Regions from separate parts of the Clostridium cellulovorans 743B genome, predicted to be linked through region 1. Evidence: riboswitches for the same ligand, from Rfam matches in the RefSeq annotation. Region 1 holds a riboswitch; each other region holds the start of a gene.
The links. Region 1 has a riboswitch for lysine ahead of CLOCEL_RS18000 (amino acid permease). Riboswitches for the same ligand answer to the same signal wherever they lie in the genome.

Region 1 (5,161 bases):
TTAATTTATATGAGGTATGGCTCCGTAGTGAAATAGATAGCTCACTTAAAGAAATCTCACAGGAAATCAGTATGATTTTTGTTAACTATTCTAATCTATTTTGCCAGAAAAAATAATTTAAGTTGATTACTCTAATATCATGTAATATAATATAAACAGCATTAAAAAGTTAATATAACTATGTACGGTTGGGCAAATTTGGTTATTTGCTTTCAAGCAATTTTAGTTTCTGGGGTGGGAAACTCGTTTTGAGTTTTCCCACCTTTTTTATTGCATTTTTTTAATATATAAGTTTCATAAAGAATCATATTTAGTTAAACGCTTTTATTTTAACTGAGGTTTTAGGGAAATATAATATATGGAGGAAAACACATATGAAAAATACAAAATATCATAAGAAATTAAACCTATTTTCTAAGTTTTTTAAGAATGAAGCTTCTAGTGGCTTGCTTCTACTACTTTGTGCAATAATAGCAATGATTATTGCAAATTCTAGTTTTGCTACAAAATATAATGATATTCTTCATACTTATCTTACTATCGGCTACAAGAAATTTTCTTTATCTATGTCAGTGCTTCACTGGATTAATGATGGATTAATGGTCATATTTTTCTTAGTAGTTGGTATGGAAATTAAACGAGAAATACTGTTTGGAGAACTTAAATCTTTTAAAAAGACCATACTCCCTATCTCCGCTGCAATAGGAGGTATGATTGTTCCAGCGATTATTTATGCGTTGGTTAATTATAAAGAACCTACTATAACTGGATGGGGAATTCCAATGGCAACAGATATTGCTTTTGCTTTAGGAATACTTGCTTTAGTAGGAAAAAAAGCTCCTAAAGGAATAGTCGTATTTCTTACTGCTTTAGCTATAGTTGATGATTTAGGTGCTATTATTGTAATTGCTATATTTTACACTAGCCAAATTTCCTGGACTGCTTTTATTATTGCCCTAATTATTTTGGCGACTCTTATACTTGCTAATAAACTTAATGTTAATTTTGTACCTATTTATATTATCGGAGGTATACTTTTATGGATTTGCTTATTGAAATCAGGGATACACGCAACCATTGCTGGTGTGCTGCTTGGGATGGTGTTGCCTTCTGGTAAGAATGATGCTGAATTTGAAACTTCAATTTTATACAAACTTGAAGAGACTTTAACGCCATGGTCTTCCTTTGTAATTATGCCGATCTTTGCATTAGCTAACTCTGGTATAACTGTTGATATTAATATTCTTTCGACAATCATATTAACACCAGTCAGCTTAGGCGTTATCTTTGGTCTATTTATTGGAAAACAAATAGGTATTTTTGGAGTTTCATATATTTTGGTTAAACTTAAAATAGCAAAACTTCCCCATGAAGTAACTAAACGTCATTTATATGGTGCCAGCGTACTTGGAGGTATTGGATTTACTATGTCTATCTTTGTTGCTTCCTTATCCTTTTCAGATGAAGCCATGTTGTCCGCTGCTAAAATAAGTATTATTATTGCTTCTATATTGTCTGCAATATTAGGCGCACTAGTTTTTTCTCTTATAAAATTGCAAAGCGAGAAAACAAAAGAGTCTATATAAAAACTTTGCATATTGGGGTTTATAAGATTATTTATGCATTTTGATAAAATCGTATAATTTATGCAGTAAATTTGATATTTTATAATAAGTAACTTTATATTTTTAAAAAATAGTTATTTTTTTATGCATTTTATAAAATTTAAAATATTATTCTATAATCCAACTGATTTTAAGATAGTTTACCTTTATCGAAATATAGTGTATGCTGTATTTATTTATAAGTGAATATCTGAGATAGAGGCGCGAACTTTAATAGTAAAACTGTGGAGCTAAGCACGATGATGCAGTTTGAAAGGAAATTTCGCCGAAGTATGCAACTAATCGCTTTAAGGTTGTACTACTGGTTTTACATAGAATATATGTAAGACTGTCACAAACTTATTTGTGGAGAGCTATTATTCTTTGTATGATAAACTTGTTTGTATATTATGTATGCAAACATGCTTAAATACCCTGAGTGTAGCCTCAGGGTATTTTTTTATTCTATCTTCAGTAATTCGCTTATCGGAAAAACTACCGATAAGGAGGATAAACATGAACATAACAAATGAAAAAAATTCAGATTCACCTGAATTAAAAAGAACACTGCAATCAAGACATCTGAACATGATTGCTATGGGTGGTGCCATTGGAACAGGAATTTTCCTTGCACTTGGGGATACTATTCATCAAGCTGGTCCTGGTGGCGCTCTAGTTGCTTACACTTGTATTGGCATAATGGTTTATTTTTTAATGACGAGCTTAGGAGAAATGGCTACTTTTATGCCTGTTGCAGGCTCCTTTGAAACCTATGCCTCTAAATTTATTGATCCAGCTCTTGGTTTTGCATTAGGTTGGAATTTTTGGTACAACTGGGCAATCACTGTTGCTGCTGAAATGGTCGCAGGAGCTTTACTTATGAAATATTGGTTTCCTGACGTACCAAGTATTATTTGGAGTGTTTTATTCTTAGTAATAATTGTAGTTCTTAACTTATTATCAGCAAAAGCCTATGGTGAATCAGAATATTGGTTTGCAGGAATAAAGGTAATCACAGTAATTATATTCTTAGTAATAGGTACTGCTACTATTGTTGGAATTTTAGGAGGAGAATCCATTGGTCTTCGTAACTTTACAATAGATGAAGCTCCATTTGTTGGAGGGCCTAAATCGATTTTCTTAATCTTCTTAATTGCCGGCTTCTCCTTCCAAGGTACTGAATTAGTTGGAATTGCTGCCGGTGAAAGTGAAAACCCTGGTAAAACAATCCCAAAAGCAATTAATACAATCTTTTGGAGAATTATAATTTTCTATCTAGGAACAATTTTTGTTGTAGGTGCAATTATACCTTATACACAAGCTGGAGTAGATGTAAGTCCATTTACAATGGTCTTCGAAAAAGCTGGAATTGCTGCCGCTGCTTCTTTAATGAATGCAGTAATATTAACTTCCGTATTATCTTGTGGTAACTCTGGTATGTATGCTTCTACTAGAATGCTTTATGCAATGGCTAAAGAAGGAAGGGCTCCTAGTTTCTTAGGAAAGTTAAACTCAAGAGGAGTTCCAATCAACGCATTAATTTTAACTACAGTTATTGCTTCAGCTTGTTTCCTAACAGGACTTTATGCTGAAAACACTGTATATGTGTGGCTTGTAGCTGCTTCAGGTCTTGCTGGCTTTATTGCATGGGCTGGAATTGCTTTATGCCACTATCGTTTCCGTAAAGCTTTTGTTGCTCAAGGTCGAGATATAAATAAACTAACTTATAAAGCAAAGTTCTTCCCATTAGGGCCAATCATTGCATTAATACTTTGTATAATCGTAATCTTTGGTCAAGGGATTAGCTACTTTGATGCAGATACAATTGATTGGAGTGGTGTAATCGCTTCTTATATAGGATTACCTATCTTTATTGGTTTGTGGTCGTACTATAAATTAAAACATAAAACAACTGTCATAAAGCTTGAAGATGTAGACCTTGAAATGGAAGAAACTGCTTCTCAGAATTCAGTGAAATAATGAAATATAATTCCTATGCTACATTTCTCTTAGTGGCATTATAAAGGACTTACTTTTGATAGTAAGTCCTTTAAATATATATAATGATTTAGTTTTCAATACCCGTAACTATTTCACATATGGTAAACTACTTATACCTCCAAGTAAATACTTTTTCAAGATAGCAAAATCCACGGCATTTACGGAATTATCCTTATTAAGATCTAAAATTGTATCATATGTACCTGATGAACTTAGCAGGAACTTTTTAAATAATGCAAAATCTAAAGCATTAACTTTTCCATCTTTGTTTATATCTCCATATAAAACTGTAGGTATATCCTCTGCTACTCTTATATAAGTTGTATCTGTTCTAAAGGTCGAAGCAGGTAATCCTTCTTTATTATAAAGATTAGTAACTGGTGAATCAGCCCAGCCAAATCTTACTGCTGTAGGGTTAGTTACTTTACTTGATGATACCACTACAGTGTCTCCACTGATTACAGCATCCGCTAAATAAAAGACATTATCAGAACCTGCAATAGCAAAGCCTGTTAATTTACCATCCTTCACTTCTACAGCCGGTGTTAAGCCTTGTTTTAAACCCACCATTAATCCACTACCTATTGAATCAAAACTTATTTTTATAGAATTTCCTTCTACCACCATTGATTTATATATAGGTCCAGAATAAATAATATTTTGGTTGTACACTTTTTTCTCAGCACTTAAAGCAGCTCTCAACCCAACATCCTGCTTATTGGTTGGATGTATATTCGCCGGATCTCCAACATCTGTGGTAACAACTAAACCTACATTTTTATCACTTAACATAGTCTTTAGCTGAGCCTCACGAATCTCCGCCAAACCATTCCAATTCTGAACTATATTCGTTTCAGATTGAAGAGTTCCATAAGCTGATATTTGAACAAGTATAAATGGAAGTTCCTTTATACCAAAGTTTTTACGCCAATCAGAAATAAGAGTAGGTAATAGTTTATTATATGTACTTTCTCCCCAGTTGCTTTCTCCTTGATACCAAAGTACTCCTTTTAACCCATATGGAACGACTGGCGCAATCATTCCATTATAAAGAACAGTTGGTGAAGATATTATATCTATGTCTGCCGTACCTGTTTTAATTTCATTTGAGGAATCTACATATTCAGGCATAGTCTGTAGACTTTCATAGCTAGTCCACTCTTCTGCCTTAGTTCCTCCCACAGCAGAAAAGACTACTCCAATTGGTACATTTAAATCCTTATTTAACTTTCTAGCAAAGAAGTATGCTACTGCTGATAAATTACTACTTGTACTAGGTGAACAAACCTTCCATCCTTCAGGATTTTCCATAGTTGCAACAGGTGCAGGACTTGTCTTCATAGGTACTGTATAGTAACGTATATTTGGATAATTTGAATTCTGAATTTCATTAGCTGCCTCTGCAGCTTCTTTTAATGTAAATGCCATATTAGATTGACCTGAACATAGCCATACGTCTCCAAAAAGAACATCAGTGATATTCACAGTTTCAACTCCAGCAACAACAGATATATTGTAAGGTTCTCCTGCTGAATGTTTTCCTATGCCTATCTTCC
Region 2 (5,161 bases), 1.7 Mb from region 1:
GAATCTTTAAATGAGATAGGTGAGAAGCTAAATCTTTCTAGGTCAGCAGTTAATAACAGGCTTTTTAGAGGAAGAAAGCTTTTAAAGGAAAATTTAGCTTTGATGAAAGGGGAGGTAGTTTAATATGTCGGACAAACTTTATGAGGAATTTAATAATATTTCTTTTGATGAAGCAGAATTTGATTTAATAGAAGATGCTTTAACAGATGTGGAAATGAAAACTCTTAAAAACAATCTAAAGAAAAGAATTTATAAAAAGAAAAGACGGCATATTAAAACTGCTGCTTCAATTGTGATAACGGCTATTGTAGGGGTAACTTTAATAACACCAACTTTTGCTGAGGCTGTAGGACAATATATCCCTGCTATGGAGGCTGTTTATGAAAAGTTAGGTTATTATCAAGAATATAAGGAATTTTCACAGTACATAGGTGAGAGTAAGGAAGATGAAGGATATACCTTTACAATAGATAGACTTGTAGCTGACAGTGATACAGTTTTAATTGGAGTGAAAGTCAGTAAGCCAGGACTTAATGCAGTAAAAAAGGACATTCGTAAGAAATCTGATTTTATGATGACTGCTGACCTTATAGGTGGGAAGGAAGGTACAATTATGAGTGGTGGAATATTTGAGGAAGTGCTAGATGAAAATACTTCTATTGTAATGGTAGAATGTGATACAGCCCCAGGAAAAGAATTACCTAAGAGGTTTGCTATGATGGTGAATATTCACAATATGTTTGAAAGTAGTTTAAATGTGAATTTTGATTTACCTGTGTCGCGAGAAAAGATACAAAAGGAAACTATAATTAAAAAGAACTTAGGAGAAAGCAATATCGGAGATGGGTTTAAAATTAATTTGAAAGAATTGAAGGTTAGTCCTATAAATACTAGTATAAAATACTCTTATGAAGGAGAATCGACTCAAGAAAAATGGATTAACTTTTATGCTTATGATGACAAGGGGAGAATATACGATTATTCAAGTGGCAGAGCAGATGATAGTGGGTATAGAATAAATGTTTTAGAAAAAATTAATAAAGAAGCTAAGAAACTTTATATCATTCCATATATGCAAATTATCAATGAAGGGGAATTTGATAATGAAAAATACGAGGATTTAGATTTCAATAATACGTTTTTCAAAATAGATACAATAAGAGAATTTGACTTCAAAGATGAAGGAATAGTTAATTTGTATAAGATAGAAAAAAATTCGAAGAGTATTAAGTTTTACTATAATATTATAAAGGGAGAAGGTGAACTAGATAAAGGATATAGAATATGGCTATTCGAAAATAATGGGGATAGGATAGAGGATAAAAAAGTTGTAGCTATGAAAAATGCAAAAATATATAAACTATTTACAAGTGAGGATAATAGCTATTGCCTTGAATAGGACAATATAGATACTAATAAGAATTATGTATATTCAGTTCAAAATATATTACCTTTCAAATATATTGAAGGAAATCAAATAGAAGTAGATTTGAAATAGCTTATTTTTCCGTGAGATTTAATAGTTTTAAGTTGTTATAAGCGCAGTATATGTTAGTCTTAGAGATAACTGAATCTTATAATATATATGTAACAAATGAAATTATAAGGTTTAGTTTAAATTGATATCTAATTAAGTAAAGTATATAAGTATTGTATTATAGATATTAACATGATAGAATAATAAAAAATCGAATATTTCAAGACCTAGGGTAGAGGTGCGGTGTCTATCAGTAGCTGTTATTAGTCGGCAGACGTTTTAGCAACAGTGAAAGGATTCATCGCCGAAGGAAACAAGCTTTTGCAGAAGCCTTTCCTGGCAGTGCACATAAGATGTGTAATGTTGTCACTTTTATTTAAAAGTGGAGAGCTACAAGGTTCACGAAGGTTTCAATATAAAATTTATATTGTAGCTAAGGTGTGCCTTGGCTACAATTTTTTTATATACTTTTATAAAATTCAGCATAAAATGAATATTGTATAAAAATTGAGCAAATAGCAGTTGGGAATTAAATATGAGACTTTTTCAAAATAGAAATAGATAGTAATAAAAATTAAAAGATTCCTATTATTATTTATGTTGAAGAGGTGAAGAAATGGCAATTGTAGTACAGAAATATGGAGGTAGTTCCGTAGCTACTGCTGAAAAAATTAAAAAGATAGCAGATACATTGATAAAAAGAAAAAGCAAAGGAGATAAACTAGTAGTTGTAGTTTCTGCTATGGGAGATACTACGGATGATTTAATTAATCTTGCAAAAGAGATTTCTCCAAATCCTGATAAAAGAGAATTAGATGCACTTTTATCTACTGGAGAAATGATGAGTTCAGCTTTACTTGCAATGGCTTTAAAGGAAAAGGGTGTTGATGCTGTTAGTTATACTGCATACCAAATAGGTTTAGAGACTACAGGTAATTACGGAAAATCTTTAATAAAAGATATTAATGATAAAAAAATAAAAGAAGCTTTGAATAAAGATAAGATAGTTATAGTTGCAGGTTTCCAAGGAGTAAATGAAGAGGGAAACATAACAACTTTAGGAAGAGGTGGCTCAGATACTACTGCCGTTGCTATAGCGGTTAAACTTAATGGTATTTCTGAGATATATACAGATGTTGATGGAATTTATAACTGTGATCCAAGAAAGTATGTAAAAGCAAAAAAGATACCACAAATAGATTATGAGGAAATTCTAGAATTAGCTAGCTTGGGGGCTCAAGTTATGCATTCAAGAAGTATAGAGTTGGCACAGAAGTATAATATTCCAATTTATGTGGGCTTAGCAAACGGTGAAATGAATGGAACACTGATTACGGAGGTTGTTAATATGGAGACTAAACCAATAACAGGAATAGCTACTAGTGATGAGGATGTAGCCATAACATTAGAAGGATTAGATGCAAAAATGAATATAATATCAAGGCTTTTTGGAACAATTGCAGAAAGAAAGATTTCTATAGATATGATAAGTCAAAGTGCACCAGTAAATGGTATGGTGACGGTATCCTTTACTATACCAAAGGATGACCTAAATGAGTGCATGGATATATTAAAGAAGGCTATTGATGCAAAACACATTTTTATAGATACAGATATAACTAAGTTATCAATGGTTGGTATAGGGATGAAGAATACTTCAGGAGTCGCGGCAAAGGTATTTCAAATTTTCGCAGAAGAAAATATTTCTGTTAAGATGATAACAACATCAGAAATCAGAATTACTTGTGCGATATATCAAGCTGATAAAGAAAGAGCTATTAAGCTTATTGTTGAAAAGTTTAATCTGTAATGACACTGATTAAAATAAATGGTAAAATGTTAAAGGGTAAAACAATAATGAAGGTAGAAGATTGTAGATATACAAAGGTTTCACCGTGAAAGGGGCTAAAAATATGAAATTGTTAGGAACTATGGAGGTTCGTGATAACGAATTATACATTGGTGGTGTCGCTTCAACAGAACTTGTTAAAAATTATGGAACGCCATTATATGTTATAGATGAAAAGCTTGTTAGAAATACTTGCAAAAGCTATTATGATGCTTTTAAGGTTAAAGAGGGAAAAAACAGAGTAGCATACGCTGGAAAAGCTTTTTTACCTATGGAGATGTGTAGAATTATAAATGAAGAAGGACTTTGCCTTGATGTAGTTTCTGGAGGGGAATTATTTACTGCTTATAAAGCTGGTTTTCCATTAGAGAAAGTGTTCTTTCACGGAAACAACAAGTCACATGAAGAGATTAAATTGGGGATAAATCTTGGAGTAGGAACCTTTGTTGTGGATAATTTATACGAGATAGAGCTTATAGATAAATATGCAAAGGAAAAAAATGTGGTCCAAAATATATATTTTAGAATCACTCCAGGTATTGAAGCTCATACTCATGATTATATTCAAACAGGACAAATCGACTCTAAATTTGGATTTACTATAGACAGTGAAGCATTGGATTTTGCTATAAAGACTGCTAAGGAAAAAGAAAATATAAAGCTTATAGGTATTCATGCACATATTGGTTCACAAATCTTTGATATCGAACCTTATGGAGATTTAGTAAGATTGATGTTTACTCTTGCAAAACGTATAAGAGATGAGTTTGATATAGATATAACAGACGTTGACCTAGGTGGTGGAATAGGAGTTTACTATACTGATGAAGACGAGCCAAAGTCAGCTCAGCAGTTCTGTGAGACAATAGTTAATAAAGCTGAAGAAATAGCTAAGGAACTTAGAATGGAGGTTCCTAGATTAGTTATAGAGCCAGGTAGATCAGTAATCGGTAATGCAGGAAGTACATTATATACCATTGGAGCTATCAAATCAGTACTAGATATAAGAAAATATGTTTCTATAGATGGTGGAATGACTGATAATATTAGACCAGCATTATACAACGCTGCTTATGAATGTGCTCTTGCAAACAGAATGAATGACGAAGAAAAAGAAGTAGTAACTGTAGCAGGAAAGTGCTGTGAATCTGGAGATATACTACTAAAAGATGTTGAGATAAATAAAGTGAACAGCGGTGATATCCTAGTGGTTCCAACTACTGGAGCTTACGGATATTCTATGAGCAATAACTATAATAAGACTCCTAAGGCTGCAGTAGTAAGCGTTATGGACGGAAATACAAAGGTTATGTGTAGAAGACAAAGCTATGAAGAATTAATTCAATTAGAAAACTAACACGTGAGAAACAATTAAATATACTTTAGAAAGCCTACTAGGAAATAAACTTAGTAGGCTTTTGTATTATTCAGTATATCCAGTATATCATCAAGCACTAAGCTATAGTAATCTGCCCCTGTTCTCTCACATACTTTATCATAATTTATAAAAGCTGAGCCGCCTATTACTATTTTAGGTGAACTTTTTCCAAAATAATTTTTAATAGCAGATATCATATATATTGCAGAGTCTATATGGTGCTCTAATGTAACAGAAATAGCAATAAACTTAGGATTTTCAATCTCGATTCCCTTAATAAGACTCTGTACTGGAACATTAGAACCTAGATAAATTACATGATAGCCTTCAAGCTCCAGTATATCACTTATCATCCGTAGGCCAATATTATGAAGCTCAGAACCTGGATTTAAAGCTATAATCGATATTGATTTATGATTTCTGTTCTCCTCCCTAAATTTTATTTCTTTCATAACAT
Region 3 (5,161 bases), 560 kb from region 1:
AAATACAAGACTTAAATATCGATACCTTGATTTAAGAAATCCTAATGTTAAGGAAAAGATTATTTTAAGAAGTAAAATAGTTGCGGATCTTAGAAATAGAATGAACGAACTTGGTTTTTTAGAAATCAATACACCTATTCTTACATGTTCATCTCCAGAAGGAGCAAGAGATTATTTAGTTCCTTCTAGAAACTTCCCAGGTAAATTTTATGCATTACCACAGGCGCCACAACAATTTAAGCAAATATTAATGGCATCTGGATTTGATAGATACTTCCAAATTGCACCATGCTTCAGAGATGAAGATGCAAGAGCAGATCGTTCACCAGGTGAATTCTATCAATTAGATATGGAAATGGCATTCGCATCACAGGAAGATGTATTCAGTATCGTTGAAGAAGTATTACCACCAGTGTTTGAAAAGTATGGTGTTTATAAGACTGCGTCAAAAGCACCATTTAAGCACATTCAGTATACAACTGCAATGGAAGTGTATGGATCAGATAAACCAGACCTTCGTATTGATTTATTAATTCAAGATGCAACTGAAGTGATGGCAGATTGTGGATTCGGACCTTTTGAAAATCAAGTTGTTAAGGCTATTGTTGTTGATAAATTTAATGCAACAAGAAAAGTTATAGATAAAATTTGTGCTGATGTAGAAGTTCAAACAGGAAACAAAGCTTTCTGGTTTAAGCTAGATGAGAATAATGAATTAGTTGGCGGTATTTCTAAATTCTTAGTTGATAAAAAAGAACAAGTTATTGAAGCACTTGGACTAAAACCAGGAGATTTCGTTGGATTAACAGCAGGTAAGAAGCTTGTAGCTCAGAAGACTGCCGGAGTTCTTCGTAAGTTATTAGGTTATGCTTCTGAAACTCATATGAAACAAGATTGCTATGAATTCTGTTGGATTGTTGATTTCCCAATGTATGAAATCGGTGAAGAATCTGGTAAACTTGAGTTTTGCCACAATCCTTTCTCAATGCCACAAGGTGGTATGGATGCTTTAATGAATGAAGATCCTGAGAAAATTTTAGCATACCAATATGACCTAGTATGTAATGGTGTTGAACTTTCTTCAGGTGCAGTAAGAAACCATGACCCTGAAATTATGATTAAGGCCTTTGAACTTGTTGGGTTAGGAGAAGAGGATGTGAAAGCTAAATTCCCTGCTATGTACAATGCATTCTGCTATGGAGCACCACCACATGCTGGAATAGCACCAGGTGTTGATCGTATGATTATGTTAATCACAGGTGAAGAAAGTATAAGAGAAATAATTCCATTCCCAATGAATAAAAATGCTATGGATGTTATGATGGGTGCACCATCTGAAGTTGAACAAAAACAACTTGAAGATGTTCATATAAAGATAGATATTACTGAAGAAGATAAATAAGATATAGTATTTTTGAGCAGAGCAGTACTTATTTGGGGTATGTACTCTGCTCAAAAATTTTAATAATAAGCAATGCAGAAAAAACTTATTGACATATTAACTCGATAATGATACCATACACATAAAGTTTCGTAGAGGTTGCGTTACTCAAGAGTAGACTATAGGATATGTAAGGATAGCTGACTATAGTGGAAAGGGAATAACGCCGAAAGAATTTTATATCCTTAACTATAAGATTCTTGGGGATACGGTTAAGAGCCGTATGACTGTCATCAATATATTTGATGGGGCGCTACATGTACATAATATTTTTTGGTGTATATTTAGGTCGTCCTATTTGGGCGGCTTTTTGCGTTTCGAACAATAAAATAAAAGGGGGACAAAATAATGTCTATTTTCAAAGGAGCAGCTGTTGCAATTGTAACACCATTTACTGAAGATAATCGTGTTAATTTTGATAAACTTGGTGAACTAATTGAATATCAGATAGCAAATGAGACTGATTGTATTGTCATTTGTGGAACTACTGGTGAAGCATCTACACTAACTCATGAGGAACATTTGGAGACAATACAGTATACTGTGAAAAAGGTAAATGGAAGAATTCCAGTAATAGCTGGAACAGGTTCAAATTCTACGGACACTGCAATCTATTTATCACAAGAAGCTGAAAAGATGGGGGTTGATGGGCTTCTTTTAGTTACACCATATTATAACAAAGCAACACAAAGAGGATTATTTGAGCATTTTAAAGCTATTGCAGAATCTGTAAGTATACCAGTTGTTCTTTATAACGTACCAGGTAGAACAGGTTGCAATATACTTCCTGAAACTGTAGTGGATTTAGCGAAGAATGTTAAAAATATCGTAGGTATAAAGGAAGCTAGCGGTGATATTTCTCAAGTAGCAAAGCTTGCTCATCTTGCCAATGGAGAAATTGATATTTATTCAGGTAATGACGAGCAGATAGTTCCATTGTTATCATTAGGAGCTGTTGGTGTTATTTCTGTTTTATCCAATGTTGCACCAAAGCAAACTCATGATATTGTTGCAAAATATCTAGAGGGTGATGTTAAAGCTAGTACTAAAATGCAATTAGAGGCAATTCCACTGGTAGAAGCATTGTTCTGCGAGGTAAATCCTATCCCTGTAAAGACAGCGTTGAACCTTATGGGATATCAGGTAGGTGAACTTAGAAGACCTTTAACGAAGATGGAAGAAGGTAATCAGAATAAGTTGAAACAAGCAATGGAGCAATATGGTATTAAAATGTAAAAGTAAATGTTGGAATAATGCTTATTTATATAGGAAATAAGTTCTATAGAAGTATAGCTAACATTTCAACGAAATTATGGGCTAGGATAAATAACTAAAATTTAAAGTTTTGTATCCTAGCTTTTTTGTGTTTTCGTAAGTTAATAATATGTAAGCTTAATTATTGAAATTGCATCAAAAGTTTATATGTTTGTTCAAAAGTGAACTTATATGCTAGTTTTATTACTTCAAGGGTGGGTAAATGTCCTAATAATGCTATTATATGTCTGGAAAGTTAAGGAGAATTTTTAATATATTTGATATAATTTATTTGTATACAAGTTGTGTTATTGAAGTTACATCAAAAGTATATTGATATATTGAAGAATCAATATAATATTATGAAGTTCTTCGTTAAAACAAATATATTTTTATAAAATAATTTGTCATGATATTTAGTTTGGCGATTTTTTACCTTTGAAGGTAACGTTTCCATTCAAGACATAATATAAAATCTAAAGAATTGTATTAGTTAGAATGAACGCTGTAATCTAGATAATGATAGTTATCATAAATATCTTATATTTAAAATGAAGCTTAGAAAAATTAGCTACTTTTCTAAATTTCAAATAAAAATAATAAATTAAAGTGAGAAAAGTGGGGGAATTTATGAAGAAAAATATTTTAAGAAAAGCACTGGTTTTTGTAGTAACTTCTGCAATTGTTGGTGCAGTGGTTATGTCAAACCAAGTTGCTTTGGCAGCAACTTCTTATGATGTTACTGTTGCCAAAGATGGAAGTGGAAATTATAAAACAATAACAGAGGCGTATAACTATTTAGCAAAGATTAATGACAATAAAAGAAAGACTATCCATGTGAAGCCTGGTGTTTATAAAGAACAGCTTACTATCTCTAAGGCTTATGTAAGTATAGTAGGAGAGAATAAAAATAATACAAAGTTAACCTATAATGTTGCTAATGGAGATGCTAAACCTAGTGGTGGTAAATATGGTTCAGCAGATTGTGCAGCTTTAATAGTTGCAACAAACGATTTTGTTGCACAAAATATATCCTTTGAAAATAGTCATTTAAAGGATACTGGAAATGATGTTCAAGCATCTTGTGTATACACCTATGGAGATAGAGCAACTTTTAATAACTGCAACTTTTATAGTGGACAAGATACTTTATGTGCATATACCTATGGAGTTGATAAATCTAGAGTATATTTTAAGGACTGTTTTATACAAGGAAGTGTTGATTTTATTTGGGGAGGTGCTATTGCTTTCTTTGAAAACTGCACATTAAATCAGTTAAGAGATGGTGGTATGTATACAGCTGCTAACACACCTCAAGGGCAAAAGTATGGTTACGTATTTTCAAATTGTACCTTAACTGCTAATGGAGATGCTAATTATACAGCAAAAACTAATCCAAGTTGGAAAAAACCTTCTACGGTATATCTTGGAAGGACTTATGGAGATTACTGTCATGTATCCTATATAAACTGCAAGTTAAATGCTCCGGTTAATCCAGTTGGATGGTTAAAAATGAGCAATAGAAATGTAAATAATACTGCTTTGCTTGAGGAATCTGGATGTACAGGTACTGGTGCTAATAGATCTAAAAGAGTAACTTGGTCAAAAGCTCTTACTAGTAGCGAGGCTGCTAAGTATACAAAAGTAAATGTCTTATCGGGCAAAGATGGATGGAGACCATAAATTTATTGATATATATATAAAGGAGTGTCATTATGTTAAATATGAAATTAAAGTCAAGGTTAAAGGCTATGTCTTTTGCATTAGCTTGCACGTTTATTCTAAGTGGTGCTGGAGTTGTATTACAACATCCTGAAATAGCAGTAGCTGCTAATTCAAGTGCATCAACAGCAAGTGTTTCAGATATTTTAAAGTATCAAAATGCAGATGGCGGATGGTCAAAAGGATATAATACTGCAACAGGAGATTGGAAAAATTCCACTATTGATAATGGATATACTTATTCAGAGATAAAAAGATTAGCTTCTGAATATGTAAAAACTAAAAATAGTACATATTCTGCAGCAGCTATAAAAGGGATTAATTGCTTGTTAAATATGCAATATAGTAATGGAGGATGGCCACAGATTGCTAAAAGTGAAGGTTATCATAAACACATTACTTATAATGACAATGCAATGATTAATGTAATGTATCTTTTAGATGAAGTTGCAAATAAAAAAGGTAATTTTTCATTTGTAGATAGTAACTTAGCTAATAGATGTAAAACTGCAGTTTCAAAAGGTGTAGATTGCATATTAAAAACTCAAGTTATAGCTAATGGTAAGTTAACAGTTTGGGGACAACAACATGATGAAAATACTTTAAAACCTACAAACGCAAGAGCTTATGAAGTTCCGTCTCTTTGTTCTAGTGAAAGCGTAGGAATTATAAATTTCTTAAAAACTAGACCGTCTACTCCTCAAATAGCTGCGTCAATTAAGGCTGCCACAGATTGGTTTAAAG

Region 2: another riboswitch for lysine. It lies ahead of CLOCEL_RS03265 (aspartate kinase); the one in region 1 lies ahead of CLOCEL_RS18000 (amino acid permease).
Region 3: another riboswitch for lysine. It lies ahead of dapA (4-hydroxy-tetrahydrodipicolinate synthase); the one in region 1 lies ahead of CLOCEL_RS18000 (amino acid permease).

The regions. Positions count from the first base shown of each region.
Region 1 is NC_014393.1:4,379,587-4,384,747, forward strand. It holds gene CLOCEL_RS17990 (TetR/AcrR family transcriptional regulator) at 1-116, shown strand, start outside; sodium ion sensor (DUF1646 type) at 187-244, shown strand; gene nhaA (Na+/H+ antiporter NhaA) at 375-1,586, shown strand; lysine riboswitch at 1,814-1,989, shown strand; gene CLOCEL_RS18000 (amino acid permease) at 2,121-3,584, shown strand; gene CLOCEL_RS18005 (CBM35 domain-containing protein) at 3,693-5,161, opposite strand, start outside.
Region 2 is NC_014393.1:788,887-794,047, forward strand. It holds gene CLOCEL_RS03255 (sigma-70 family RNA polymerase sigma factor) at 1-123, shown strand, start outside; gene CLOCEL_RS03260 (DUF4179 domain-containing protein) at 125-1,399, shown strand; lysine riboswitch at 1,703-1,878, shown strand; gene CLOCEL_RS03265 (aspartate kinase) at 2,094-3,287, shown strand; gene lysA (diaminopimelate decarboxylase) at 3,391-4,683, shown strand; gene CLOCEL_RS03275 (helix-turn-helix domain-containing protein) at 4,734-5,161, opposite strand, start outside.
Region 3 is NC_014393.1:3,820,010-3,825,170, reverse strand. It holds gene aspS (aspartate--tRNA ligase) at 1-1,402, shown strand, start outside; lysine riboswitch at 1,527-1,705, shown strand; gene dapA (4-hydroxy-tetrahydrodipicolinate synthase) at 1,790-2,677, shown strand; gene CLOCEL_RS15600 (pectinesterase family protein) at 3,326-4,378, shown strand; gene pelA (pectate lyase) at 4,411-5,161, shown strand, end outside.